DNA from 4 places in the Halomonas sp. 3D7M genome. Region 1 is predicted to be linked to each of the others. Evidence: predicted binding sites of a transcription regulator. Region 1 holds the regulator's gene; each other region holds the start of a gene.
What was found. Region 1 encodes LexA, which represses DNA repair genes until DNA is damaged. Its sites were predicted from a motif close to TACTGTNTANNTANACAGTA; they were not measured.
Positions count from the first base shown of each region.

Region 2: the regulator LexA is predicted to act here: its motif matches at 2,537-2,556, upstream of dinB (DNA polymerase IV).
Region 3: the regulator LexA is predicted to act here: its motif matches at 6,493-6,512, upstream of INT22_RS17345 (LexA family protein).
Region 4: the regulator LexA is predicted to act here: its motif matches at 5,518-5,537, upstream of recN (DNA repair protein RecN).

Region 1 is NZ_JABUZF010000090.1:4,953-13,209, reverse strand. Features, by position in the region: gene INT22_RS03460 (uracil-xanthine permease family protein) at 1-181, shown strand, start outside; gene mobB (molybdopterin-guanine dinucleotide biosynthesis protein B) at 223-774, shown strand; gene moaC (cyclic pyranopterin monophosphate synthase MoaC) at 835-1,629, shown strand; gene moaE (molybdopterin synthase catalytic subunit MoaE) at 1,634-2,110, shown strand; gene INT22_RS03440 (ribonuclease J) at 2,147-3,745, opposite strand; gene purU (formyltetrahydrofolate deformylase) at 4,022-4,876, shown strand; gene INT22_RS03430 (energy-coupling factor ABC transporter permease) at 4,963-5,634, shown strand; gene lexA (transcriptional repressor LexA) at 5,695-6,372, opposite strand; gene INT22_RS03420 (TetR/AcrR family transcriptional regulator) at 6,710-7,387, shown strand; gene INT22_RS03415 (L,D-transpeptidase) at 7,365-7,886, shown strand; gene nagZ (beta-N-acetylhexosaminidase) at 7,968-8,257, shown strand, end outside.
Region 2 is NZ_JABUZF010000264.1:7,808-12,167, forward strand. Features, by position in the region: gene INT22_RS17125 (NAD-dependent protein deacetylase) at 1-794, shown strand, start outside; gene INT22_RS17130 (protein adenylyltransferase SelO) at 842-2,317, shown strand; gene dinB (DNA polymerase IV) at 2,580-3,626, shown strand; gene INT22_RS17140 (alpha/beta fold hydrolase) at 3,769-4,360, shown strand, end outside.
Region 3 is NZ_JABUZF010000264.1:55,491-63,747, forward strand. Features, by position in the region: gene csrA (carbon storage regulator CsrA) at 1-121, shown strand, start outside; tRNA gene INT22_RS17310 (tRNA-Ser) at 246-338, shown strand; tRNA gene INT22_RS17315 (tRNA-Arg) at 368-444, shown strand; gene INT22_RS17320 (tRNA dihydrouridine synthase) at 596-1,594, opposite strand; gene INT22_RS17325 (OadG family protein) at 1,722-1,979, shown strand; gene oadA (sodium-extruding oxaloacetate decarboxylase subunit alpha) at 2,073-3,887, shown strand; gene INT22_RS17335 (sodium ion-translocating decarboxylase subunit beta) at 3,900-5,222, shown strand; gene INT22_RS17340 (IMPACT family protein) at 5,339-5,965, opposite strand; gene INT22_RS17345 (LexA family protein) at 5,993-6,391, opposite strand; gene ccmA (cytochrome c biogenesis heme-transporting ATPase CcmA) at 6,652-7,272, shown strand; gene ccmB (heme exporter protein CcmB) at 7,321-8,019, shown strand; partial or broken gene ccsA (cytochrome c biogenesis protein CcsA) at 8,034-8,257, shown strand, end outside.
Region 4 is NZ_JABUZF010000252.1:15,598-23,854, reverse strand. Features, by position in the region: gene INT22_RS15400 (ABC transporter ATP-binding protein) at 1-302, shown strand, start outside; gene INT22_RS15395 (DMT family transporter) at 280-1,182, opposite strand; gene dnaJ (molecular chaperone DnaJ) at 1,386-2,540, opposite strand; gene dnaK (molecular chaperone DnaK) at 2,651-4,585, opposite strand; gene grpE (nucleotide exchange factor GrpE) at 4,754-5,383, opposite strand; gene recN (DNA repair protein RecN) at 5,585-7,258, shown strand; gene fur (ferric iron uptake transcriptional regulator) at 7,369-7,821, opposite strand; gene INT22_RS15365 (outer membrane protein assembly factor BamE) at 7,894-8,257, shown strand, end outside.

The sequences.
Region 1 (8,257 bases):
GCGTGCAGGCCAGTCATTAACTGCGGCGCGTAATCTCGTGGTGGTTTCGTTAATTTTAGTATTTGGGATAGGTGGAATGCAGTTTGGAGGTGGTCAGTTCACCCTCCAGGGCGTGAGCTTAGCCGCGTTAGTTGGCATTGCGCTAAACTGGCTGTTACCCGCTGAGAAAGAGGGCGAATAGCCACTCAATCATACCCACCGGTTGGTCATTGGGAGTTGTTAATGGAAGAGGCAATTGATAGCCCATTTCCTGTACTCGGCATTGCCGCGTGGAGTGGGACTGGTAAGACGACTCTGTTAGCGCAGCTTTTGCCTCGCCTGCGCGAAAAGGGGCTCAGGGTGGGGGTGATAAAGCATGCCCACCATAGCTTTGATGTCGATCAGCCAGGAAAAGATAGCTATAAACTTCGTCAGGCTGGCGCTGCGCCTATGTTGATTGCATCCCGAGAGCGTTTTGCCATGATGCAAGAGACACCTGGCCAAGAAGAACCGGATCTTGGCTACCTCTTGTCACTGATGATTACCCAGGCGCCAGATTTGGTCATTGTGGAGGGCTTTAAGGCGTGGCCAATTCCTAAGCTAGTCCTGTACCGTGCAGGGATTGGCGATGTTTCTATTGTCAGTGGCGACTGGGTACAGGCGGTAGCGTCAAGTGGCTCGCTGCCTCCATCAATTATCCCAACAGCTAAGCGGCTGGACCTGAATAATATTGAAGCGATCACTGAGTGGGTAATCGAGTGGATGGATGCTCAACCCAATGTTGTGGCTAACTAAATTAGCAGCTTCCAAAACAGTATTTTTATAACACCGTGGCTTGATTAAAAAGGTAACGATATGCAGCTAACTCACCTCAATAAACACGGCGAAGCCAACATGGTCGATGTCGGAGATAAGCGAGAGACTCGCCGCGAGGCGGTAGCGTCTGGGCGTATCGTTATGCAGCCTAAAACGTTGCAGCTGTTGAGTGATGGCGAGTTGCCCAAAGGCGATGTGCTGGCGACCGCGCGCATTGCGGGTATTCAGGCAGCAAAGCGCACGCATGAGTTGATCCCGTTGTGCCATTCATTAGCGCTTTCAAAAGTCTCTGTAGATTTCGCTATTGATCACGCTAACGGCTGTGTTGAAGTCTCCGCGCTTTGCCGCCTTAACGGACAGACCGGGGTAGAAATGGAAGCTCTGACAGCCGTGTCAGTGGCTTGTCTGACGCTTTACGATATGTGTAAAGCGGTGGATAAAGAGATGCGCATTGACGCCATTCAATTGGAAAGTAAGCGGGGCGGTGTTCGTGGCGATTATCAACGAGGTGTGCCAGAACCAATTGTGACTGGCGGTGGCGTTGCAGGAGAGGTTCGCTTAGGCGAGCGATGTGCATCCCCTTGCGTGCGGGTTAAGTTTCTTGCTGAGCTGCGTGAGCGGGTAGAAGAGAGTGACCTTGCCATTGGGCTTGATCAACTGCCAAGTCGAGATGTGGCGGGATTGAAAGCGGCGTTAAGCGCTATGGATGCACGCTTTAATGTGTTGTCAGAGCAGCGCACGTTGTGTGCTATCAATCAAGTGATGGCCAACGATAGTGCGCGCCTTACCGATGAGGATGAAGTGGCCTTCTTTCCTCCAGTGACGGGTGGGTAATCAGATGGCTGATATTACAGAGACTGAATTGGATATTGCTGTCAGGGTTCAAGAAGCAGCGTTTAAAATGGATGATGGCTATGAAAGTGCGCTGCGCAAGCGCACCGATATCGGCGCTATTGTCACCTTCACGGGATTTGTGCGCGACTTTAATGAATCCCCTGATGTTATTGGGCTGACTCTTGAGCACTACCCAGGGATGACCGAGCGCACATTAACGCAGATTGGTGAGCAGGCAGGTCAACGCTGGGCGTTACAGGCCGTACGGATTATTCACCGCATTGGTGATTTGACGCCGGGAGACCCTATTGTGCGGGTGCTGGTGGCCAGTGCTCATCGCCGCGATGCTTTCCAAGCCTGCGACTTTATTATGGACTTTTTAAAAACCCAGGCGCCGTTTTGGAAGAAAGAGCACTCCCGCCAGGGGGCTTACTGGGTAAAAGAGCGGCATACTGATCAGCAAGCTGCAGAACGCTGGTAGACGATATTGCCAGCAGCATCAATATCGCCAATGGCTTTAACTATCGCTAATGGCTTCTGAAGAGGGCATTTCGGTTGCCATTATTTGTAAATGTACGTCTGGCATATGCTGAAGGTGATTAGCGAGCCAATGAATTAGCCTCGGTTGCAGTGCTTGACGCAAATCGGCCAATGTCTCTGCTGCTATTTCTAATAACTGATCATCTAGCCATTCGCTGAAACTATCTTCATCGAGTGGGCTGGTACCGCTGGCATCCAGCATCAAACGGCCAATGCGGCACCAGCCAGTGTCGGTAGCCGTAACGGGAAGCGCTAAGAACAAACTGCCGCGCCGCGATGAGTGAGAGCCGGTATCGAGCCCTGGATGAGGCACGACGCTATTCTGATTAACGATGCAGGGCGGCTGGGGATAGCGTGCTTCGCAGCGTAAGCCTAGATTGTCGAACATCAACATGTCGCCATTTACCGGTGCGAGCGGGGCGTTAATGCCGAGGCTGGTGGCAATTTCTTGATGGGCAGCCTGATGGCGCGCCTCCCCATGCACCGGCAGCAATGTTTTTGGCCGAACCCATTGATACAGTTTTCTCAGCTCATCTTCGGCAGGATGCCCAGTCGCGTGTAATTCTGGGTGGTTCATCTCATCGAAAATTGACACCCCAAGCTGCGCTAGGCGTTTTTTCAGTTGTTCAATAGGGCGCTCGTTGCCTGGTATGGCTTTGGCAGAAAAAATGATGCTATCGCCTGGCTCAAGATCCACAAACGGGTGCCTCCGCTGTGCTAAGCGTTGCAGTGCTGCACGTGGTTCGCCCTGGCTGCCCGTCGCAATAATCACCACCTCTTCTGGCGGCAGGTAGCCTAAGTCATGGGGCGGTACTAGCGGCGGAAAGTCGTCTAGATACCCTAGGCCCTTCGCGACACTCACCATGCGTTCCATTGAACGGCCCATCAAGCTGACGCGTCGGCCGCACTGTTGGGCAGCAATTCCAATCGCTAATACGCGGGCGAGGTTGCTGGCAAAGCAAGATACCACCACGCGTCCTTTGCACTGTTTTAAGGTGTGAGCGAGTGCTTTAGCAACATCGCCTTCACTGCCGGAATGGCCGGGCATCGGGGCGTTAGTGGAGTCGCCTACGACGAGATCGATAGGCGCGAGCGCACGAAATTGAGCAGCGTTAATGGGCGAGCCAATTAATGGGGTAGGGTCTAGTTTCCAGTCCCCGGTGTGTAGCACGCGATAGTCGCCTGCCTGCATTAGGATTGAGCAACTTTCTGGAATCGAATGGGTAACGTGAAGGTAACGCAGCGTGAAGGGGCCGAGCTCCATTGCATCACCCGGTTCCACAACGTTTATAGCGGCGCTACTAAGCTGATGTTCTGCAAACTTATGGCGCAGCAATCCCGCCGCTAACGGCGTTGCAAAAATAGGGCAATTCCACTTAGGCCAGAGCCACGCCACGGCACCAATATGATCTTCATGGCCATGGGTAATGTAGAGTGCCTTTGGGGTAATATTGAGTGCTGCTAATGTATCTGTATTGGGCACCTGCAGCGGGGAATTGGGTAGATCTTGGCGAATCATCATGCCGCAGTCGACGGCGATCCACTCATCATCGTATCCATACAGCGTAAGGTTCATTCCAATTTCACCACACCCACCTAGCGGCAGTAGGCGCAGGGGAGGGCGACGGCGGGGACGAAGTTGAACGCGTGGTGGGTGCATCAGTAATGAAAAGCCTAAAAAGTAAGACCTTAACTATACGGGAAGGCAGGGGCGGGTAACAATCATCGTGGCATTTGGCTGCGGTGCTTCCTTGATAAGCATAAGGTACACTATTTCGCCTATATACCGCTTCCCTACCGCTGGTAGGTGCTTGTCGAACGTGCCGTTAAAATATGTCAAGAGTGTTTATTTATGTCTCATTATTACCGTTTGGTGGTTTCTTGCCCTGATCAAGTGGGCATTGTGGCGCGTGTCTCAAGCTTTATTGCTCAACAAGGTGGTTCTATCACTGAAGCAAGTCAGCACTCTGATCTTGAGACCGGCCGATTCTTCATGCGATACGAAATTTTGGCAGATTCGTTGGGTATGTCGGCGGAGGCGTTACGTAGTGCGTTTGAGCCGGTGGCTAAAGCCTTCAATATGCAGTGGTCGCTCGTCGATACTCAAAAGCGTAGGCGTGTGGTGTTGATGGTGTCGCGGGAGTCTCACTGCCTGGTTGATCTGCTTTATCGTTGGCAGGCTGGGGAGCTTGATTGCGATATTGTCGGGGTTATTTCAAACCATGAGGATATGCGATCACTCACTGAGTGGTATGGCATTCCTTACCATCATGTGCCCGTAGATCCTGATAACAAGCAGGTTGCTTTCGAGCAGGTGCAAGCTCAGATTGATAGCGCAAGGGCTGACTGCATTGTGCTGGCACGTTACATGCAGATTTTGCCACCTTCGCTCTGCTCGCGTTACGCGGGACGGGTGATTAACATCCACCACAGTTTCTTACCCTCTTTTGCCGGTGCTAAGCCCTACCATCAAGCTTACCAGCGTGGCGTTAAGCTAATCGGTGCTACCTGTCACTATGTCACCGAAGAGCTGGATGCTGGGCCGATTATTGAACAAGATATTCATCGGGTAAGTCATTGCCACACGCCAACGGATCTCGTGCGCTTTGGGCGCGATGTCGAAAAAGCGGTATTGGCGCGTGGTTTACGATGGCATTTAGAAGACCGAGTATTAATCCATGGCAATAAGACCGTGGTGTTCAGCTAAGCATGCTGTTTAGATACGCAGTGTTTTTAGTCAATTCAAGTTTACAGCTGGCTTGTCGTTAACTGAACGGGTAGATAGGGGCATCCATGTCTTTCGCGCAAAGTGTTTTAGCTCCCTGGGCATTGTTGCTGACGTGGTTGGTATCGTTGAGCGTGCTTGCGTGGATGATATGGCTGCGCCCTTGGCGAGTGCTGATAGGCGATGTGGCTCTTCAGCATCGGTGGTTAGCCGCGACGCTCGCTGTGGTGTTGATGTGGCAACTGCGTGCTCAGGCAGTCGATTGGTTAACCCTGCACTTAGTCTTCACTGTCTTAATGACGTTGCTATTCAAAATGCCTCTCGCATTAATCAGCAATGTGCTGATTAATGTTGCAATGTCAGCTATAGGTCGCAACGAATGGGTGTTACTAGGCGCTAATGTATTGGTAACCGGCATTGTACCTGCGGTCATTACTGGTCTGGTATGGCGATGGGTAGACCGGCGCCTGCCGGATAACTTGATGATCTTTTTATTCGTATGCGGCTTTTTTGGCGCAGCGCTGGCAACACTGGCAGGAGGGTTGTCGGCGGTCTTGCTAATCATGGTGGCGGGTACTGACTCTGAAGCTGTGTACTTAGCCCAAGAGTATGCGCGCTTCTTACCCCTGTTAATGCCCTCCGAGGCTTTTATCACAGGGATGTTACTCAGTATTTTATTGGTGTATCACCCGAGTTGGGTAGCTACGTTTAATGATCGTCGCTATATAGACTCTCAGTAACATTGCGATAGCCGGTGAGTATCTCTATCGAGTGCCTCACCGGCATTTACACTTACTCGCTTATCCCAGTGCTTGGCCGTTACCGCCACGTATGACACCAACTCCCACCCCTTCAATATCCAACTGCTGCGTACGTAGGTCAATTTCTATGGGCGCAAAGTCGCTGTTTTCAGCAATCAGTGTCACCGTATGGCCCTGTCGTTTAAAGCGTTTTACAGTGACTTCATCTTCTAGCCTTGCCACCACAATCTGGCCATCACGAACCCGGTCGGTGCGATGCACGGCAAGAAGGTCGCCTTCCAGTATGCCAACATCCTTCATTGACAAGCCTCGCACCCGAAGAAGGTAATCCGCTTTGGGGGTAAAGTATTCAGCGGGGAGTGGGCAATAACGATCAATGTGTTCCGCTGCTAGAATCGGGCTTCCTGCGGCCACTTCGCCAATGACTGGTAAGCCATTCGGTAGTGGTTCTACGTTGGCGGCAGGCGCTGTTGCCGAGACATCACCGATATCCTGTGGTTCCTGATTAGGCAGTCGAATCCCCCGCGAGGTGTTACGGATAATGCGGATGGCACCTTTGCGCTCAAGCGCTCGTAAATGCTCTTCAGCAGCGTTAGGAGAACGAAAGCCTAGCGCTTTGGCAATTTCTGCGCGGGTCGGCGGATAGCCGAATTCAGACATCGTTTTAACAATAAAATCAAAAACATGCTGTTGACGAGCAGTAAGAGGACGCGACATAACAAACTCCAAAAAATTGAACAAGACAGTGGCTACATGTCGGCTTAAACAGTATGTGGTTAAGTATACAGTATGTTGCTCTGTCCAGTACATGCTAGAGCGTTTCGCTATGGCATGGCAGTCATTATGCGAATGGTGCCAGGAATGGAGATAGGAGCGACGAGTCTGAGAGGCTATGGCAGTGGCAAACCCGATAGCGTCTGATAGCTGGTGTTTGAATGGCTGCCTAGGCTGCATTTTAGCATCGGGGAAAAAGCTAAAGATAAGTGATTGAGCCAAATAGCGTTATGGCATAGTATTTAACGATGTTTTAAACACTCGTTTTCTGGAGGGCGCTATGGCGCAATCTGATACGGTAACACGTATCCTCGATACCGCTGAGGTGCTGTTTGCCGAGCGTGGTTTTGCCGAAACATCGCTACGCAATATCACCAGTAAAGCGCGGGTTAATTTGGCGGCTGTCAATTACCACTTTGGTTCCAAAAAGGCGCTTATCCAAGCGGTGTTTGCGCGCTATTTAGACCCCTTCTCGCAACGTTTTCACACGGCGCTTGATGAGCTGGAAGCGCAGTACAACGGTGATGTGATTCCGCTTGAAGTGCTGTTGGAAACAATGGCAAGCACGGTGTTGGCAGTGCCAGCTGAGCGCAATAGCCTGAAGGTGTTTATGCGTCTGCTAGGGTTGGCGTATAGTCAGGCACAAGGGCATTTACGCCGTTATATCCAACAGCAGTACGGAGACGTGTTTACCCGCTTTACTGAGCTGGTGCGCCAGGCAACGCCAGATTTACCTGATGCTGAGCGTTTTTGGCGACTGCATTTCATGCTGGGTACCGTGATTTTTACGCTGTCGGGTTTAGATGCGCTGCGAGACATTGCCGCGAAAGACTATAATGAGCAAGTGACCGTCAGGGATTTGGTAAGACGTTTACGCCCTGTCGTGGTTGCTGCCATGAATGCTCCGCTACCGCCTGCTGCTGATGAAGGACATTATGCGAACGCCCACGCTAGCTGAACTACCCCCGCAGAATGGTGGTTGGATAGAAATCAATATCAAACACCAGCAGCTATGCTGGTGGCAAGGGCGCACGCTGCAGTACACGTGCGCTGTGTCCACCGGTGAGAAAGGCGTAGGGCAGCAGGAAGGCAGTGGTCAAACCCCCCTGGGATGGCATTATATCCGCGCATCGATAGGTGGCGGTTTAGCTGATAATGCTGTTTTTCGGGGGCGGCGGTGGACTGGGGAGGTGTTTACGTCGGCGCTTGCGGCGGAATTCCCTCATCGTGATTGGATCTTAACGCGCATTATGTGGCTCTGTGGTTTAGAGAGAGGAGTGAACCGAGGCGGGGATGTCGACACTCAGCGTCGTTTTATCTATCTTCATGGCACGCCACCTGATCAACCGATGGGCGTGGCCGCTTCACATGGGTGTATTCGGCTGCGCAATGATGATCTGGTGTATCTTTTTGAGCATGTGCCGCCGGGCACACCTGTTTGGCTTCATAATGGCTAAGCGTAGGCAACTTATTATTGATTTTTTGACACGAGAGATTGATCAACTAAAATTGACGGCCCTTTTGTTGGATCCATCACAATGACTCAATCTTTAGGCCCGGTCATGCTTGACCTCGAAGGGCCGCGATTAACCAAAGCTGAAAAACATCTTTTGATGGACCCTGCTGTGGGCGGTGTCATTTTATTCGCTAGAAATGTCGAGAATGCTTACCAGGTTAGAAAGCTTTGCAGTGATATTCGTCGTGTTCGCGGCGAGCTGTTACTTGGTATTGATCAAGAAGGCGGTCGCGTTCAGCGAATTAAAGAAGGCGTTACTCGCATGCCAGCCATGGCACGCATTGGTGATCAATTCGCTGAGGATTCGGCATC
Region 2 (4,360 bases), on a different contig from region 1:
ACCCTAAACTGTGGGTGATTACTGGCGCGGGAGTAAGCACCGACAGCGGCATTCCTGATTACCGCGATGCCGATGGGCAGTGGAAGCGACCGCCACCGGTACAGCATGGCGATTTTATGGCCTCACTTGCCGTACGCCAGCGCTATTGGGCGCAGGCGTTGATCGGCTTCAAAGCCATGCGTGAAGCCCAAGTGAGCGGTGCGCATAAGGCGTTGGCGGCGCTTGAAAGCATGGGCCACGTGGAGCTGCTGGTGACACAGAACGTAGACCGTCTGCATCAGCGGGCGGGTTCCAGCAAGGTCATTGATCTGCATGGACGAGCAGACGTGGTGGCGTGCATGACATGCGGTTATCAACTTATGCGTCACGCCATGCACAGCGAAATGGCCAGGATGAACCCGCGTTTTGCAGCGCTAGATGCCCACCATGCGCCCGACGGCGATGCGGATTTAGAAACTGATTTTTCGACGTTTAAGGTGCTGGATTGCCCGCGCTGCCAAGGCATCTTAAAGCCCCAGGTTGTTTATTACGGCGATGTGGTGCCGCCAGCGCGGCGCTTGGCTGCCCAAGCAGGGCTGCAAAATGCCGATGCCGTACTGGCTGTGGGCACCTCGTTGATGGTGTATTCCGGCTACCGCTTCTGCCGTGATGCCCACGCCATGGGTTTGCCGGTGGCCTCGCTGTCGTTGGGCGTCACTCGCGCCGATGCGCTATTAACCCACCAGTGGCGTGCGCCGTTAACGCCAGTGTTAGAGCATGCTGTCGGTTGTTTGCAGCAGCGTTTACTTGACTAAAGTGCTAGGGTATTAGGCAACGATTGTCACCAACAGCGGAGTCGCCCGTGCTGTCATTTGAACACCAGTTTGCAACGCTTCCCGAGCCACTGTGGATGGCCTGCCAGCCCACGCCAGTGAGCCAGCCCACGCTGATTGCATTTAATCAGCGCCTGGCAGAAACGCTGGGGTTTAAGACAGGGCTGAAGAGTAAGCCTGATGATGCCACCCTTGCCCAGTGGTTTAGTGGCAACCAACTACCGCCGGGCGCAGAGCCACGGGCGCTGGGTTACGCTGGGCATCAGTTTGGTAACTTTGTACCGCAGCTGGGCGATGGCCGCGCATTGTTACTGGGGGAGGTCGTCGACCAGAATGGCATACGGCGCGACGTGCAGCTCAAGGGCAGCGGGCGCACGCCATTTTCCCGTGGTGGTGATGGTCGTTCGCCGCTGGGGCCGGTGCTGCGGGAGTATCTGGTCAGTGAATTTATGGCTGCAATGGGCGTACCCACTACCCGTGCGTTAGCCGCCGTTTCTACCGGCGAGCGAGTCGTGCGCCAACTGCCTGAGCCCGGCGCAGTCTTTACCCGCGTGGCAAGCAGTCATATTCGTGTGGGCACCTTTCAATTTGCTGCGGTACGCAGAGATGAAGCTGCCCTGAAAGCGCTGGCCGACCATGTGATTGAGCGCCACTATCCCGATGCCGCTAGTGCAGATGATCCTTATTTAGCCTTGTTAGAGGCGGTGGTTGCTCGCCAAGCAGCGCTGGTGGCGCGGTGGATGAGCCTTGGGTTTATTCATGGCGTGATGAATACTGACAACTGCAGCATTGCCGGAGAAACCATTGATTACGGCCCCTGTGCCTTTATGGAGCAGTTTGACCCGCAAAAAGTCTACAGCTCGATTGATCAAGGCAAGCGCTATGCCTTTGATAACCAGCCCGCCATTGCTCAATGGAACCTAGCCCGCTTTGCCGAAACGCTGCTGCCGCTGATGCGCGAAGAGGGCGATACCGTCGTCGAGCAGGCCACCGATATCATCCGCCGCTTTGGGCCACTGTTTGATACCGAGCAGCGCCGCCTGCATGCAGATAAGCTCGGCCTTGCAGCAGACAGCGACCAAGCGGTAACGCTAATGGAAGCGCTGGAAAGCCAGATGCACCAGGGGCGGATGGATATGACCGCCACCTTTGATGCGCTGACGCATTACGCCAGCACTGCAAGTGAAACGCACAAGGAAGCACTGCTGGCGCTGACGACTCAGCCGAATGAGTTGGCGGCATGGCTAGATAAGTGGCAAGCCGCACAGGTTGCCAGCCAAGACAGCAAGCGCTTAGCTGCTATGCGGCGTGCTAATCCGGTTGTTATTCCCCGCAATCACCGCATTCAGGAAGTTATTGATGCGGCTTATGAAGGCGATTTTACGCCGTTTCACAGCTTACTTGCGGTGGTCACCCAGCCCTTTGATGAATCCGCAGAAGCACGCCGCCTTGCAGCCCCCGCAACGGAAAACGAGCAGGTACTAAGAACGTTTTGCGGTACTTGATTTACCCAAGCTGAAAAGTAAGCCATCACGGCGGTAATAGCTCATAGCGGGGGTCTTTCGCCATGGCCGGAAAACAGTTCCCGACTTTTCCGGCATTCCCGCCATCCTTGGCGGTCAGATGGCGAAAGTAGCGCCCACGGACGGGGTCACAGCGCCCCCGCGAAGAGCTGTTCCGCCTAGCACATCAGTGATGTCATTGCTCACATCGCTCTTGTGGTAAACTGTGATTATTTACAGGTAGGGGCGGAGGCAAGGGCAACCTGTGCGCAAAATTATTCATTGCGACTGTGACTGCTTCTACGCAGCGGTTGAAATGCGCGACAACCCAGCGCTTAACGATGTGCCTATTGCGATAGGTGGCAGCGTTGAGCAGCGCGGGGTTGTCGCTACCTGTAACTACCCCGCCCGCGAATTTGGCATCCACTCGGCCATGCCCATGGCGCAGGCACTCAAACGCTGCCCACATTTGACCGTGATCCGCGGTGATATGGCCAAATACAAAGCGGTGGCGCGTCAAGTGTTTGCGATTTATCGCGATGTGACCGAACTGATTGAACCGCTCTCGCTAGATGAAGCCTTTTTAGACGTTACTGATGTTTCCCTGTGCAACGGCAGCGCCACCCGCATGGCCGAAGCGATTCGCCAACGAGTAAAGCGGGAAGTAGGCATTACCGTCTCGGCAGGCGTCGCGCCCAATAAGTTTCTTGCCAAAATTGCCAGCGACTGGCGCAAGCCCGATGGTCTGTTTGTGATCACGCCGAACGATATCGATGGCTTTGTGCAGCAACTGCCGGTCAAGAAAATCCACGGGGTAGGGCCGCGCACGGCTGAAAAATTGGCGGGGTTGGGTATTCAAACCTGCGCAGATTTGCGGGCTCGTCCGCTCACTGAGCTGGTCGAACAGTTTGGCCGCTTCGGGCATCGGCTGTTCGAGCTTAGCTTTGGGCGCGACGAGCGACCAGTGAAAACTCATCGTGAGCGGAAATCGATCAGCACCGAGCAAACTTACTCCCAGGACTTACCCACCCTGGAAGCCTGTCGCCAACAGATACCCGGTCTTCTCAACGACTTAGAGCAGCGCTATGCCAGACTAGACCCCGCGCCCGCCGTGCGCGGGTTAATGGTAAAGATAAAATTCAATGACTTTACCCAAACGACAGTGGAGCACGCCGACCCCGCACCCAACCAGGAGCAATTCGAATCCCTGCTGACTATTGGTTGGGCACGAGGGGAGAAGCCAGTTCGGCTACTAGGCGTGGGCTACCGCTTGGCAGAAGAAGCCACCGTCCAGCAACTCTCGCTGTTTTAATTAGCCTGTTAATACTTATGTCGATTGACGCTCATACAAAGGCGCGTTAAAACAGACGTATGATAGTTTGTCTACTTGCTAGCTAGTTAGCGTGGGTGCTCTGCCACGCTACTTTCCTGTCTTCCTACCTTGCGAGCTAACCATGTCTGCCCATGCCACCCAACGCCCTCGTTTAGTGTTTGCCCATGCGAATGGCTTTCCTGGCTTAAGCTATCGCACGCTGCTGGAACCACTGGCAGAGTCGTTTGACCTCCATCCGCTAGATCGATTGGGTCATCACCCGGATTACCCGGTGAACCATAACTGGGGCAATTTAGTCGATGAACTGTTGAGCTACTTGCCGGTTACAGACGCGCCGTTATTGGGTGTTGGTCACTCGTTAGGCGGTACGCTGATGGCCATGGCGGCAGATAAACAGCCAGAACGCTTCTGCGGCGTCATTATGCTTGACCCGCCGTTGATGCTGGGGCCGGATGCCTGGGTGATGAAAGCGGCGAAGCGATTTGGTTTTATGGACCGCATCACCCCCGCTGGTAAAACCCAGGGGCGGCGCAGTGTGTGGCCTAGCCGAGAAGCAATGGCTGACTCGCTGCGCCGCCGTGGGTTATTTCGCCGCTTTACCCCAGAGGCATTGAACGACTACATTGAAGCAGGCACGCGCTTGCTGGATGACGGTAGCGCTGAGCTAACCTTCGATCCAGGTATTGAGGTAGAGATATTTCGCCATCTGCCGG
Region 3 (8,257 bases), on a different contig from region 1:
AGGTGTGAAAGGTAATCAAGTACGTATTGGTGTTAACGCACCAAAAGACGTTGCGGTTCACCGTGAAGAGATTTACCAACGCATTCAGCGTGAACGCAACAGCGAAAGCGAATCTGAGTAAATGGTTGTCTGTGTTGCGTCTACTACAAGGCGTTTAAGCGGTAACTACGGAGCGGTGCGAAAAAAATTGGCGTAGGGCTGGACAGCAGTCGTCAAAATCGGTAATATTCGCGCCGTGCCGTTGAGGAGAGGTGGCCGAGTGGCTGAAGGCGCTCCCCTGCTAAGGGAGTATAGGGTTTATAGCCCTATCGAGGGTTCGAATCCCTCTCTCTCCGCCAACTGCATAAAGCAACATCAATTTGGATAAGCGCCCGTAGCTCAGCTGGATAGAGTACCTGACTACGAATCAGGGGGTCGGAGGTTCGAATCCTCCCGGGCGCGCCAAATTCGAAAAACCCGCTTTCTATTGAAAGCGGGTTTTTTCTTTTCTAGCCTGGCCATGGTGGCTCGTACTTTGGTCTTGCGATCGTTTAAAGCGCCCTTCTGTGCACAGCAGAAGGGCGCTTTTTTTATTCTAATTTAATGCCGAAGCGACTTATGCGGGCTCGCAGCAAAGTGATGTGCTGGGAATCAGGTTGTTAAGCAGTGTATCGAGATCCGTAAGGCGTTTCAGGCGCTGAAAGTGATGATTCGCTTCGCTATTGCCTTGGCGCATTTGTGCTAGCCACTGCTTGACGAGTGACACTACTACTCGATCTGGTAGTTGTCGCCGCTGTAAGTCGGCGTATCGCTTTAGCACGTTGGCACGCATTGTCCAGGTGGTGTCAGGGAGGCGCTCTCCTGTGCGCTGCCAATGGCGTATGCGAGCTGCAAGCCATGGGTCTGAGAGAGCGCTACGGCCAAGCATGACATCCTCGCAACCTGATAGCGTGCGAGCCTTCCAGTAGTCCTCTAGTGTCCAAATATCGCCGTTTGCAACGACAGGGATTGATACCTGGTGGCGAACTTTGCCAATCCACTCCCAATGTGCAGGTGGGCGATAGCCTTCATCTCGTGTGCGGCCATGGACAACAAGCTGTGCAGCGCCGCCAGCTTCTGTGGCCTGGGCGCAAGCGACTGCTAAGCGACGATCAGAAAAGCCAAGGCGGATTTTAGCCGTCACTGGAATTTCGCCGTCTAATGCTTCGGCGACCGCTTTTACGGCGCGATAGACGCGATCTGGCTGGCGAAGTAGCGATGCGCCACCATCATGACGATTAACCAGTTTGGCGGGACAGCCAAAGTTAAGGTCAACGCTGATAGCGCCCAGCGAGAGCGCCTGTTGCGCATTGCTGGCTAGCGCCACGGGGTCTGATCCCAAAAGCTGCAAATGCACGGGAACGCCGCTAGGGGTGGCGACGCTGCCTGCTGACAGTTCGGGGCAATGTTTATAGAACACGCGAGGGGGGAGTCGTGTGTCGACCACCCTGACAAACTCAGTCACTGCCCAGTCAAAACCTGCCTGCTGAGTCAGTAAATCACGCGTTAAGGCGTCGATGACACCTTCCATAGGCGCTAGGCCTATCCTGCCTTTATGTAGTAAATTAACAACCATGACTTCCACTATGGCGCGATTGCAATCTATCCTGGATGTGGCAGGTTAGTGTATTAGCCTCACTGCGCCAAGCGCCTTTAGAGGCTATTGGTGTGCCGAAAAGCATTTGAAAGAGGGGGAATGCGGTATGCAAGAGTCAGAGTTGCTCCAGGAAGGGCTTGCCCTTATGGGGTTGGGTATGGGTTTTGTATTTGTTTTTCTTACGGTTTTGGTAATTAGCGTTACGCTAATGTCGAAGTTGATTAGCCGTTTTCAGCCTGCTCCTATAGCAGCGCCAAGCGGTCGAAATAATGCAAAACCATCTGCACCGAAAGGCCAGGATGATGAAGTCAGGGCAGTGATTAGTGCTGCAGTGCACCGTTATCGTTCTTCGCGCCGTAAGTAAGGCCCTAGTTTTGTAGCTATCCTACCGCTCAATTACTATTTATTTTGTTAAATTTACTACAAATCCATAACGTGAAAATTGTGAGCCACGACCATGAATGAAACAAAACGTCCTCTGGGGATCACTGATGTTGTTCTTCGCGATGCCCATCAATCGCTGTTTGCCACCCGTTTGCGTCTTGATGACATGCTACCGATTGCCGAAAAACTCGACAATGTTGGCTATTGGTCATTAGAGACTTGGGGTGGAGCAACGTTTGATTCATGCATTCGCTATTTGGGTGAAGACCCTTGGGAGCGTATTCGGGCACTGAAAGAGGCGATGCCGAATACACCTCAAGCGATGTTGTTGCGTGGCCAAAACTTATTAGGCTATCGCCACTACGCCGATGACGTGGTTGATAAATTTGTCGAGCGCGCCAAGACTAACGGGGTTGATGTGTTCCGCGTGTTTGACGCGATGAATGACCCGCGTAATCTTGAGCGTGCTATCAAGGCGGTTCGCCAAGTAGGTGGACATGCGCAAGGCACCATCTCTTATACGGTTAGCCCGGTACATACCCTGGATAGCTGGGTAGAGCTCGCTAAAACCATTGCCGCAATGGGCGCTGACTCACTGGCTATCAAGGATATGGCGGGGCTTCTGACGCCTTATATTGCCTATGATCTTGTCACGCGGTTGAAAAAAGAGCTGTCTATTCCCGTTCACTTGCATTGTCATGCGACTACCGGGTTGTCGACCTCGACAATTTTGAAAGCCGTCGAGGCAGGCGTCGATAATGTCGATACTGCGATCTCTTCCATGTCCATGACGTATGGTCATAGTCCGACTGAGTCTGTCGTGGCCATGCTCAAAGATACCGATCGTGATACCGGCCTTGACCTGGAATTGTTGGAAGATATCGCCAGCTATTTCCGTGAAGTGCGCAAAAAGTACGCGGTGTTCGAAGGCTCGTTGCGCGGTATTGACTCACGCATTTTGATTGCCCAAGTGCCTGGCGGCATGCTCACCAACATGGAAGGCCAGCTTAAAGAGCAGGGCGCTGGCGATAAGCTAGACGACGTGTTGAGTGAAATCCCCCGCGTACGCGAAGACCTTGGCTTTATTCCTCTGGTGACGCCGACCTCCCAGATTGTGGGTACTCAAGCTGTGATGAACGTCATGATGGGCGAACGTTACAAGTCCATCTCCAAAGAAGTTCAGGCACTGTTAAAAGGTGAGTACGGCTCCGCGCCCGCGCCGTTTAATGCTGAGCTGCAAAAACGCGTGCTTGAAGGCGGCGAGCCGATCACCTGCCGCCCGGCAGATAACTTGTCGCCAGAAATGGATCGACTAGCTGCCGAGCTTAAAGAAAAAGCGAGCGCAGACAGCATTCGTATTGCCGGCGGCGAGCAGGGAATAGATGACGTGCTGACCTACGCGCTGTTCCCGCAAATTGGTCTGAAATTCCTTAAAAATCGTGACAACCCGGATGCCTTCGAACCTGCCCCTCAAGTGGCTGAGGCGAAAAGCGCTAACGTACCGGCAAAAGCCGCAAACAAAGCGCCAGCGGTTTCGAGTGGCCCGGAAACGTACACCGTTAAGCTCAATGGCAAAGCGTTTGTAGTGGAAGTGTCTGAAGGTGGCGAGATAGGCGCGGTGCAGGAACAGGCGGCAGTGAGTACTAACGCACCCCAAGAGGAAACGCTTGCATCTAGTGGAGAAAGCATTGATGCACCGCTTGCTGGCAATATCTTCAAGGTCAATGTACGCCCGGGTGACCAAGTAGCGGATGGCGATGTGGTGATTATTTTGGAAGCCATGAAAATGGAAACCGAAGTGCGCGCCAGTAGTGCCGGTACCGTATCGAAAGTTAACGTCAGCGAGGGTGACAGCGTCACCGTCGGCGATTCGCTGATCGAGCTTTAAGGGCATTTGGCAATGGAAAAACTAATTACCTTATGGGAGGGCTCGGGGCTTTATAACCTTGAGCTTGGTCAGGCGGCCATGATTTTGGTAGGGCTTGGGCTGCTCTATCTTGCCATTCACAAGAAGTTTGAGCCGTTGCTGCTGGTGCCAATTGGGTTTGGCGGCATTCTTGCCAATATCCCTGAGGCGGGCTTGGCAATCTCAGCGCTCGATCAAGCGATTGAGGTGGCAAAACCTGCTGTGCTGCAGCAGATAGCTTCCGTACTGGGGGCTACCCTTGATCCATTAAGTGGTGTAGAAGCTTGGCGAGAGTCGCTTAAAGCGATTGCCCACGACGCAGCGGCTCCCGATCAATTACGTGCGGCAAAGGATATTGCGGTTGGCGTAGGTTATAGCGATGGGATGCTCTATAACTTCTATAAAGTAGCGATTGCCTCTGGTATTGCGCCACTGATTATCTTTATGGGCGTGGGGGCCATGACCGACTTCGGCCCGTTACTGGCTAACCCGCGGACGCTCTTTTTAGGCGCGGCTGCTCAGTTTGGCATTTTTGCCACACTGTTTGGTGCTGTGATGCTGACCTCGCTGGGGGTGATGGACTTTTCCCTTAATCAAGCGGCCGCCATTGGTATTATCGGCGGTGCTGATGGTCCAACGTCTATTTATGTATCAAGCGTATTGGCTCCTGAGTTGCTGGGTGCTATCGCAGTAGCGGCGTACGCCTACATGGCGCTGGTGCCGCTGATTCAACCGCCGATTATGCGCCTGCTGACCACGCAGAAAGAGCGTCAAATTAAGATGACGCAGCTGCGTCCGGTATCCAAGCTGGAAAAGATCGTTTTCCCGCTGATGCTATTGATTGCCGTCGCGCTTTTCCTACCTGATGCAGCGCCGCTGTTAGGGATGTTCTGCTTTGGTAACTTGATGCGTGAGTGCGGTGTGGTTGAGCGCTTATCGGATACAGCGCAAAACGCTCTGATCAATATCGTGACGATTATCTTAGGGCTATCGGTTGGTTCCAAGCTGATGGCAGATAGCTTTCTGGCATTCGAAACGCTGGGTATCTTGGGCCTGGGTATTGTGGCGTTTGGTATTGGCACGGCCGCAGGCGTGTTGATGGCGAAGCTGATGAACCTGGTCAGCAAAATGCCGATTAATCCGCTGATTGGTGCCGCAGGTGTTTCGGCAGTGCCGATGGCCGCGCGAGTGGCTAATAAGGTTGGCTTGGAGTCGAACCCGCATAACTTCCTGCTGATGCATGCCATGGGCCCTAATGTGGCCGGTGTTATCGGTTCTGCTGTTGCAGCGGGTGTGATGATTAAATATTTAGGCTAAAACCCGCTAGCAGTACCATTGCGCAGTTATCGTTACGTAATGGTTAGCGACTAAAACGCGGCTTACCGAGCAATTGCTCGCGTAAGTCGCGTTTTTTTGTCAGCGATATAATAATCTTATTGTGGCGGCACTTTTTGAATATCGAGGGCTGTCTTTAGACGATTTTCAAGCGTAGTGAAATTTAAGGCCTCATCTCTTGGCCAGCCAATCGTGAGGCATACGCCGTTGCCATCGTACTCTGCCTGTTGGACGGGAATTTTCTGCTCGTCACACCAAGCGCGCGCGACGGCTTCATGGGCAAAGTTGACACGCAGCTGGTAGTTATCCCGTTCGACGACTTCGCGGGTAGGTAATGTTTCAATCCCGGCGTTAACCGACTGTGCGTAAGCTCGGGCGAGTCCACCCGTGCCCAACTTGGTGCCACCAAAGTAACGAATCACCACACAGCCTATTTCACCCATCTGGCTGCCGAGCAAAGCTTGATACATGGGCCTGCCGGCTGTGCCGCCGGGTTCGCCATCATCAGAGAACCCTATGTGCGTTTGTTCACCAGGAGGGCCAGCAATAAAGGCCGTGCAGTGATGACTTGCGTTGGGGTGAGCGGTTTTTGCTGCCTGCAACATTGCATGATAGTCAGCAGTGTTGGGTGCATGGCATATCCACGTGAGGAAGCGACTTTTTTCAACCTCAATTTCAGCGGTATGCCATGTGGCGGATGCTAGGTCTGGAACTCGGTAACGCAATCGATGCTCCCTAAAGCGGGTGGCGAATTAGTGGTGCCGAGTGTTGTTAGCGCCATGCTCGACGCCCATTACCATTCCCAGCACTTGAATATCACAATTATGCAGGAAGACGGCAGGCATGGCTGCATCTTCGGGCCATAAGTGAACGCCAAGTCGACTAATGGAAAGTTGCTTTAGGGCAACTTCTCGCTGGTTTATCGTCGCGATAGCGGTTTCTTGATGGCTACCTTGTTGATAGCGGCGAATAATGATGACATCGCCATCGAATAGATTGCATTCACGCATTCTGTTGCCGCGCACGCGAAGCGCATAAGTGTTGCGCCGCGTTACACGAGGTGCCGAATAAATAGGGCGACCTGTATTCGACGTCGTTTGAGATAGCGCATGTTGAGTTATGTTCAAGGGTGTTGGCATTGTCATCGTCATGCAGTTTTCTCCAATGCAGCGCCCGCTCCCTAGGCGTGTAATTGAGCAGATTGCTGTGTTTATAATCGGTAATGTTTTTTCATACAGTGTTTGTAGTATAGACCTGTTTTTGCATACAGTGCTAGTGCTCTGCATTGCCTATTGTTCTTAAGCGAAGATTGGTTGAAGTGTGATGCGACCCCTGACCGCAGAGAGCGACTGGCGAGAAAGGGGCTTTCCGTGTAGAGTTCGACGCAAAATCTACGTGCCTGGAGATATCCTTGAGCCTCTGCCTACAAGCCCGACAGCTAGCCTGTGAACGCGATGATCGTTGGCTGTTTGAGGGGCTAGATCTTGATATTCAACGTGGCGAAATAGTGCGTATCGAAGGCCCTAACGGGAGCGGCAAAACGACACTGTTGAAAATTCTTTCAGGCCAGTTGAGCGACTACCATGGCGACATTTATTGGAATGGCGACTCAATGCGCGAGGTGCGTGAACATTTTCTCGCCAATCTACTCTATTTAGGGCATGCCCCTGGCATAAAAGCGGGGCTTTCTCCGCTGGAAAACTTAGCGTGGTACCAAGCGCTTAGCGGCGAAAAAGGCGACGATTACCAGCGTGAAGAAGCGCTGGCACAGGTTGGACTGAGTGGCTTTGAGGATGTACCCGCCGGGCAGCTTTCTGCTGGGCAGCAGCGGCGAATTGCCCTTGCGAGACTGACGCTTACTAAGCGGGCATTGTGGGTCCTGGATGAACCTTTTACAGCCATTGATCGCCACGGAGTGGCAGCATTAGAGGCGCAGCTTGTTGCGCATGCCAACGCGGGAGGCTGTGTGTTAGTGACGACACATCATGAGTTAACCGCATCATCCGTGCTTAGGCGCGTTCAACTGGGGTAGAAGGAGACAGCGTTGCCAAGCTCACACGCCACGACAGGCATCCCAGAAATGTCGATGCATGCGCCTTCCGGTGGGCTCATGGTTGCCATTAGTGCCACCTTTAAGCGAGATCTAACGCTGTTGCTACGTCGTCGTGGTGAGGTGCTTAACCCATTGGTGTTCTTTGCCTTGGTGATTACGCTCTTTCCGATCGGCATTTCACCTGATCCCCAGTTACTGGCAGAAATAGCGCCTGGGTTGCTGTGGGTGGCGGCATTGCTAGCGGCATTGCTTTCTCTGGATAGTCTGTTCCGGAGCGACTACGACGACGGTAGTTTGGAGCAGCTACTGTTAGCTCCTCAGCCGCTGGCGGCGCTTAGCCTGGCAAAAGTTGCTGTTCACTGGCTGCTGACAGGACTGCCTTTGGCACTTATGGCGCCGATTTTAGGTATCATGTTGGCACTTCCTGCCGGGAGTTACATGGTGTTAGCGCTATCGCTGGCATTGGGAACCGCAAGCCTCAGCTTGATTGGTGCGATTGGCGCAGCGCTGACCGTCGGATTAGCTCGCGGCGGTGTATTGCTGTCACTGCTGGTGCTGCCGCTCTATATTCCAGTGCTTATTTTTGGTGCTGGCGCCGTGCAGGCCGCTATTTTAGGCGATGGTATCGCGGCGCATCTTGCTATTTTGGGCGCACTTTTAGCGATTTCGTTAATGCTAGCACCTTGGGCTATTGCCGCCTCGCTACGCATCAGCATCAACGGTTAAAGGACGAAAACACCATGTGGGCCTTTATAAATAAACTGAGATCACCCAAGTGGTTCTACGCGATTAGCGCCAAGCTTCAGCCCTGGTTCTGGGCAGCGGCGGTGCTCCTGTTGCTGCTGGGAAGCGTCTGGGGGCTGGTATTTGCTCCCGCGGATTATCAGCAGGGCAATAGCTTTCGGATTATCTATGTCCACGTTCCTGCCGCTTTCCTAGCACAATCCATTTTTGTCTCAATGGC
Region 4 (8,257 bases), on a different contig from region 1:
TTTTAATGCTGGATGAGCCTACCTCAGCGCTTGACCTTAACCGCCAAATCAACCTGCTAAGCGTACTGCGGCGCCTTGCCGATGAGCGCAACATGCTTATTCTGGTTGCCCTTCACGACCTCGGGCATGCGTTGCGCTTCACTGATGCAGCCATGGTGTTAGAGAACGGCCGTTTAATCGCCTGCGGTTCAACCGAGGAGGTAATCTCACCTGAGTTACTGCGCCAAGTTTACAAAGTGACGGCGCGTATTGAGCCATGCTCAAAGGGCCGCCCTCAGCTTATTGTCGAAGAAGCCGTTTAATCCGGCGGCCTTCTAGTGTGGCCAGCCCGACCCCGCTAAGTAGCAACGGCAATGCCAGCAAAAAGCCGCTAGAAACCGGCAGGCCAAACAGCATCCAATCTGCTAACACAGGCCACACCAACGCAATATATTCAAAAGGCGCTAGGCGTGACGCTTCGGCGTAACGTAGCGCCAGCGTCATCGCAATATGAGCCGAACCGCCAAACAAGCCAGACAGCACTAACAACCACACCACGTCACCCTTAAGCGGTGCCCAGCCCAAGGGCAGTGTTGCCAACCCCGCTAGCGCAGAGACCAGAATAAAGTAGAAGGCAATGGAACCGGCTGTTTCGGTACGTGAAATGCGCCGTACGGTTAGCAGCGCTCCAGCGGTTAACAGCGCGCTCAGCGCGCCTAGTGCATAGCCAGCCAGCTGCCCTTGCTCGCGACTGGCCTCAAGCCCTGGCAGTACCAGCACCGCCACCCCAGCTAACGCCAACGCAATAGCGCCCGCCCGATAAAGCGAGAAGCGCTCCCCCAGCAGCAAGACACCACCCAATGCCATAAACACGGGCGTCAGCTGGGCTAACAACGTAGTTTCCGCGACAGGTAACAAGGCCACCGCCGCGAACGATGCGAACATTGCCGCTGCCCCAAGGCCCGAGCGCAACGCGTGCCCCAGTGGACGGCGCGTCGCCAATCCCTGCGGAAACTCGCGACGTAGCATCAAAAACACAACAATCGGCAACAGCGCAAATAGCGAGCGGAAAAAAACCGACTGCCCTACCGGAACCTCGTCACTCACCGCTTTAATACACACCAACATGCCGGTGAACAGCACGCCAGAAAGCACTCGCAGCCCAATGCCCAACCCAGGGCGAGACTCTTCATCCGCTAGCATTTGCCCTCGTCCTTATGTGCTAATAAGTTATGTGCAAATAATCCACGCTTTAAAAGGGTATCGGTTAGCGATTAAGCGATAAGCCCATCAGACCCACTATTTTACACTATGCAACACAATGAATTAGCAATAACTAGTTAACAAAAAAACGCCCCAACACTTGAAAGTGCCGGGGCGCTGATGTGCTGTGAAGTGAATCGCCGTTACGGCTTCATCTCTTCAAAAAACTTCTTCACACTGTCGAAGAAACCAGTTTTCTTCGGCGAATGGCTGTGGCTATTGCTGCCGTCAAAGCTCTCTTGCAACTGACGAAGCAGGTCTTTCTGCTCGTCATTGAGATTGACCGGCGTCTCCAGCACCACTTTGCAAAGCAGGTCGCCAGGTGCGCCGCCGCGTACCGGCTTCACGCCTTTACCGCGCAGTCTGAAGAGCTTACCGGTTTGAGTTTCCGGTGGAATCTTCAGCTTCACACGGCCATCTAGCGTGGGCACTTCCAGCTCCCCACCCAATGCAGCGTCAACAAAGTTAATTGGCACGTCACACTGCAGGTGTTTGCCATCGCGCTGGAAGATGTGGTGTGGCTTGATCGATACCTGAACATACAGGTCACCGGGCGGGCCACCGTTAACACCACTTTCACCCTCACCATTCAGGCGAATGCGATCACCTGTATCCACTCCCGGCGGAATCTTCACCGACAGTGTGCGCGTTTCCCGTACGCGGCCTTCACCGTTACATTTGTGGCACGGCACTTTAATGTGCTGGCCACTACCGTGACAGGTCGGGCAGGTTTGCTGAACCGCGAAGAAGCCTTGCTGCATACGCACTTGGCCGTGGCCGTGGCACGTGGGACAGGTTTCTTTGCTAGAGCCAGGCTCAGCACCTTCACCATCGCAGCGGTCACATTCGATATGGCGTGGCACGCGGATATCAACGGTTGTGCCGGAAACGGCGTTTTCCAGATCCAGCTCTAAGTTGTAGCGCAGATCACTGCCACGCGCGGGGGCATTAGGTCCACGACGACGGCCACCACCGCCACCAAAGATATCGCCAAACACATCACCGAAGATGTCGCTGAAGTCGCCAGCGCCACCACCACCGAACCCACCACCGCCAAAGCCGCCGCCCTGGCCGTCAACACCGGCGTGACCAAACTGGTCATACGCCGCGCGCTTTTCGCCATCGCTTAAGACTTCGTACGCTTCTGACACCTCACGGAATTTTTCCGCTGCAGTGTTATCGTCCGGGTTTCGATCAGGGTGGAATTTTTGCGCCAAGCGGCGGTAGGCCTTTTTGATCTCTTTCTGATCAGCCCCTTTTTCGACACCCAGGACTTCGTAATAATCGCGTTTGGACATGGGTCCTACGCCTCCTGGTTAGCTACGCACTTAATTAGGCGTCTGCTTCGGAAACAGCAACGCGGGAGTTGTCTCCCGCGCTACCGCATTCCTTAGCAGATAGAGGTGATTTACTGTTTCTTTTTGTCGTCATTGACTTCTTCGTACTCAGCGTCAACCACGTCATCCTCTGGCTTGGTGCTGGCATTTTCAGCACTTTCGCCGTCCGCCTGCTGAGCAGCTTCCGCCTGCTCGGCGTACATTTTCTGCGCCAATTGACCAGACACTTCGGCCAGCGCGTCCAGCTTCTGCTGGATGTTGTCCTGATCGTCAGTCTTCACTGCTTCTTCCAGCTCGCTGATCGCGGTCTCGATGGCTTGTTTCTCGTCATCGGTCGCTTTATCGCCGGCTTCCTGCACGGTTTTGCGAGTGGCGTGAATCATGCCATCTGCTTGGTTACGCAGCTGCACCAGCGCTTCGAACTTTTTGTCTTCGTCCGCGTGAGCTTCCGCATCGCGTACCATTTGCTCGATCTCTTCATCCGTGAGACCGCTGGACGCTTTAATGACGATAGACTGCTCTTTATTGGTCGCCTTATCTTTGGCCGATACGTTTAGAATGCCGTTGGCATCCAGGTCGAAGGCCACTTCAATCTGCGGCACACCACGCGGTGCTGGCGGAATGTCGGCAAGATCAAAACGACCCAGCGACTTATTCTGCGAGACCTGCTTACGCTCACCCTGAACGACGTGAATCGTCACTGCCGTTTGGTTGTCATCCGCCGTGGAGAAGGTTTGCGTCTTCTTCGTGGGGATGGTGGTGTTTTTGTCGATCAGCGGCGTCATTACGCCACCCAGGGTTTCAATACCCAGGGTCAGCGGGGTAACGTCGAGCAGCAGTACGTCTTTTACGTCGCCGCCAAGAACACCGCCCTGAATCGCCGCACCAACAGCAACCGCTTCATCTGGGTTGACGTCTTTACGCGCTTCTTTACCGAAGAAATCAGCGGCTTTCTTCTGCACCATCGGCATACGCGTCTGGCCACCGACCAGAATCACTTCGTCGATTTCAGATGCAGACAAACCAGCATCTTTCAGCGCCATTTTGCACGGGTCGAGCGAACGCTGTACCAGATCTTCAACCAACGACTCCAGCTTGGCACGCGTCACCTTCACGTTAAGGTGTTTCGGGCCAGTGTTGTCAGCGGTGATGTACGGCAAGTTAACGTCTGTCTGCTGGGCACTGGAAAGCTCAATTTTAGCCTTCTCAGCCGCTTCTTTCAGGCGCTGCATCGCGAGGTTGTCGCCAGACAGATCCATACCGCTGTCCGCTTTGAACTGGTCAACTAAGTAGTTGATCAGCGCCAAGTCGAAGTCTTCGCCGCCCAGGAAGGTGTCGCCGTTGGTGGCTAACACTTCAAACTGAGTTTCGCCGTCAACGTCGGCCACTTCGATAATAGAGATATCGAAAGTACCGCCACCCAGGTCATATACCGCGATGGTTTTATCACCACGGGATTTGTCCATCCCGTAGGCCAATGCAGCAGCGGTCGGCTCGTTAATGATGCGTTTAACATCAAGACCGGCGATGCGGCCCGCATCTTTCGTGGCCTGGCGCTGGCTGTCGTTAAAGTACGCCGGTACGGTGATGACCGCTTCAGTTACCGCTTCGCCGAGGTAGTCTTCGGCGGTTTTCTTCATTTTCTTCAGCACTTCCGCACTTACCTGCGGCGGCGCCATTTTTTTGCCTTTTACTTCAACCCAGGCATCACCGTTGTCGGCTTCGGCGATTTTGTAAGGCACCATTTTGATGTCTTTTTGTACGACATCATCTTTGAAGCGACGGCCAATCAGGCGCTTGATCGCGTAAAGGGTGTTCTCAGGGTTGGTGACGGCCTGACGTTTTGCCGCCTGGCCTACCAGCGTCTCACCATCGTCGGTGTAAGCAATAATGGAAGGCGTAGTGCGGCCGCCTTCGGCATTTTCAATGACTTTAGCGCTGTCACCATCGAGCACTGCCACACAAGAGTTGGTGGTGCCCAGGTCGATACCAATAATGCGTCCCATAGCAAAAACCTCGAATTCGGTTGTTACAAAACTGATGTTTGAAAGCTGATGTCAAAAATCTGCTTTTTGAAATTTAAAGCGTTTGCGGGTTTTCCCGCGGGTTGCCCTTTATTTGGGGGCCGCTTGCAGCATTTCAAGGGGCTTTTTTTGCTTTGCGTCAGCCAATGCTTAATTGGCTTTTTGGCTAACCACCACCATCGCGGGGCGAACTAGGCGGCCGTTAAGCAAATAACCCTTCTGCATCACATCCATGACGGTATTGGGTTCAAGCTCGGGATTCGGCACCATCGCCATCGCTTCGTGAACTTGGGGGTCGAAGGGTTCACCCTGGGGTTCAACGCTTTCCACGCCAAATTTATTCAATACGCCTAACTGCATTTTGAGGGTCATGGAAACGCCCTCACGATGTACGTCAGAGGCTCCGTCTTCCATGCTCTCTAGGGCTTTTTCCAGGCTATCAACAACGGGCAACAGCTCTTTAACAAATTTTTCTAAAGCAAACTTGCGTGCTTTTTCAGCCTCTTGCTCAGCTCGGCGACGCACGTTTTGAGCTTCAGCAGCGGCACGTAGCGCTTGGTCTTTAGCTTCCGCCAAGCTCTGCTCAAGCTCTTCCACCTGAGCGGCTAGCATATCGGCTTCCGGGTTTCCCACGCCGTCCTCTAACGCAGCGTCGTCCTCGATTAACCCTTCCAGCTCACCCTCGACCAGGCGCTCTTCAGCCGCTTGCTCGGTGACTTCCGCCTCTTGCTCTTGGCGGGCCAGCTCATCATCTAATGGGGTTTGCGGTTCTTTTGCCATGCCTAGCTCCTGAAAAGTATGCAGCGGTGGCATTAACGGCCACCTCGGTTAAGTAACGAGTATTAACCACGTATGGACGCTATATGGGGGCCATAAAAGCCATCTCAAGAGGGGCATTGAAGTGAGTTATAGACTACTGTATAAAACAACAATTATTGGATAAGTATCCAGCTTCTGTGCCGCACCGCCTCAGGAGGCCTTATGCTCACGCAGCTAGCAATCCAAGATTACGCTATTGTTGACCGCCTTGAACTCGACCTAACCCGTGGTATGACGGCGATTACCGGGGAAACTGGGGCAGGCAAATCGATTTTACTCGGCGCCCTTGGCCTATGTTTGGGCGAGCGTGCCGACGCTGGCAGCGTGCGCCATGGACGTGAGCGCACCGACCTTTCCGCGCGTTTTGATATTCAACACCTACCCGCTGCCACAGAGTGGTTGACTGCTCGCGAGCTGCCTGCTGAAGAGTGCTTGCTGCGCCGTGTGGTTACCGCCAGCGGTCGCTCCAAAGCGTGGATCAATGGCCACCCCGCCACCATCGCCGACCTAAAATCGCTGGGCGAGCAGCTGATTCAAATCCATGGACAGCATGCTCATCAGGCGCTTATGCGTGAAGAAACCCACCTCGCCCTGCTAGATGATTATGCCGGGCTACGTGAGCGTAGCCAGCAACTAGCTGAAACCTTCCGCGAGTGGCGCAGCGCCCGGCGGCGATTAAAAAAACTCAGCGAAGAAGGCAGTGAAGTTGAGGCAAAGCGGCAGCTGTTGCGCTACCAAGTAGAAGAATTAGATCAACTGGGACTGGCAGAGGGTGAGCTGCAAACGCTAGAAGAGGAGCAGCATACCCTCGCCCATGCGGAAGAGACGCTGCGTGAAACCCAGTTTGCCGCCGACTGCTGCGCGAGCGATGAAGGTGGCGCTCTGTCGCTGTTAAATCAAGCCTATGCCCATTTAAGCGCGTTACCCGGCAGTGACAAAGGCACACTGGCCAATACCTTGGCTATGCTTAGCGATGCGCGCATTCAAGTAGAGGAAGCTTCCAGCGAGCTAAATCGTCTTGCCAGTACAACTGAACTAGACCCAGAGCGCCTAGCCTGGGTAGAAGAACGGCTTGGCGATGTCCACCGTATTGCCCGTAAACACCACGTTGCCCCGGAAGAGATTTGCGCACTGCATGCCCGACTCAGCCAGGAAGTCGAACTGCTAGAAGCCAGCGACGACGACCTGGAGTCGTTAAGCAACCAAGTGTCTGAATACCGCGAGCGCTATCGCAGCGATGCCAAACAACTAAGCGAGGCGCGACAAAAAACCGCCGTTCACTTGGGCAAAGAAGTGCAACAACAACTAGGGTTCTTGGCGATGGGTAAAGCACGCTTTGACGTGGACGTTACCCCGCGTGAAACGCCTACGCCGGAAGGCCTGGACCACGTCCAATTCCTGATTAGCGCGAACCCAGGCCAGCCCGCTAGGCCGCTAACCAAAGTGGCTTCGGGCGGTGAATTATCGCGCATCAGCCTTGCCATTCAAGTGGTGGCCGCTTCCCACTCCACCATTCCCAGCTTGGTCTTCGATGAAGTGGACGTGGGTATCTCGGGAGCGACGGCCGAAATTGTCGGTCAACTGCTGCGCAAGCTCGGCGAAAACGGTCAAGTAATGACTGTCACCCACCTGCCTCAGGTCGCCGCTCAGGCGCATCAGCACCTGCATATTGAAAAACGCGCCAAACGAGATAGCACGCTGACCCATATGGCCCTGCTGGACGAACAGGGGCGTATCAGCGAACTCGCCCGCATGTTGGGCGGTGTAACGCTATCTGACCAAACACTCGCCCACGCCCGCGAAATGCTGCACGCGAGCCAACGGCCACCGCACTAAGCGCTTTTTTCAATCGACAACGCGCTAGCAAACGCCACACACTATAAAAAACGCCCCTAGGGCGCGAATGAGTCATCACTCGCACCCTAGGGGCGTTTTATTTAGCGCGACTATTTTTTATTTGTGGGGCCGCTGTCCTGTCGGGTTACGTCCGACCCACGGGGGCGTACGTAAAGCACCAGGGCATGGTCCACAAGTTCATAGCCGTGCTCTTCGGCGATCTCTTGCTGACGTCGCTCGATGATTTCATCGACAAACTCAATGATTTCACCACTTTCTAAACACACCATATGGTCGTGGTGGTCTTCTTGAGTCATCTCGAACACCGCGTGGCCACCATCAAAATTATGACGGATCACCAAGCCTGCTGATTCAAACTGAGTCAGCACGCGGTACACGGTAGCCAAGCCAACATCCTCGCCCGCATCAATCAGTGTTTTGTACACTTCTTCTGCGCTAAGGTGGTGTTGACCCGAAGCATTTTCGAGAATCTGCAGGATCTTGACGCGCGGCAGGGTTACTTTCAGCCCGGCTTTGCGCAGTTCATGGTTCTGATCGGCCATGGTTGCTCTTCGCAGTAACAGGTTAGGTCGGGTATGATCGACCGAAACCACGATAGTGAAGAATAGGCTCAAATGCAAAAATTGACTCGCATCATTACTCTTTCCGTTGCCCTAACCGTTGTTAGCGGCTGCAGCTACGTTGGCGTTTACAAGCGCGACATCCCTCAGGGCAACTTGGTGACCGAAGAAATGGTCAGCCAATTACAGCCAGGAATGACCCGAGAACAAGTCACTTATGTGATGGGTCGCCCGTTGCTGGAAGCCCCGTTTGACACGCGAGAATGGGATTACGTTTATCGTATTGATAAAGCGTACGCGGATGTTGAGCAGCGGCGTGTAACCCTCACGTTCGATAACATGGGACGTTTGGTGAACGTTGAACAGCAAGGTGATTTCTCTAGCGATCTGCCGATCAGCACGGACACCGGCGCAGGCC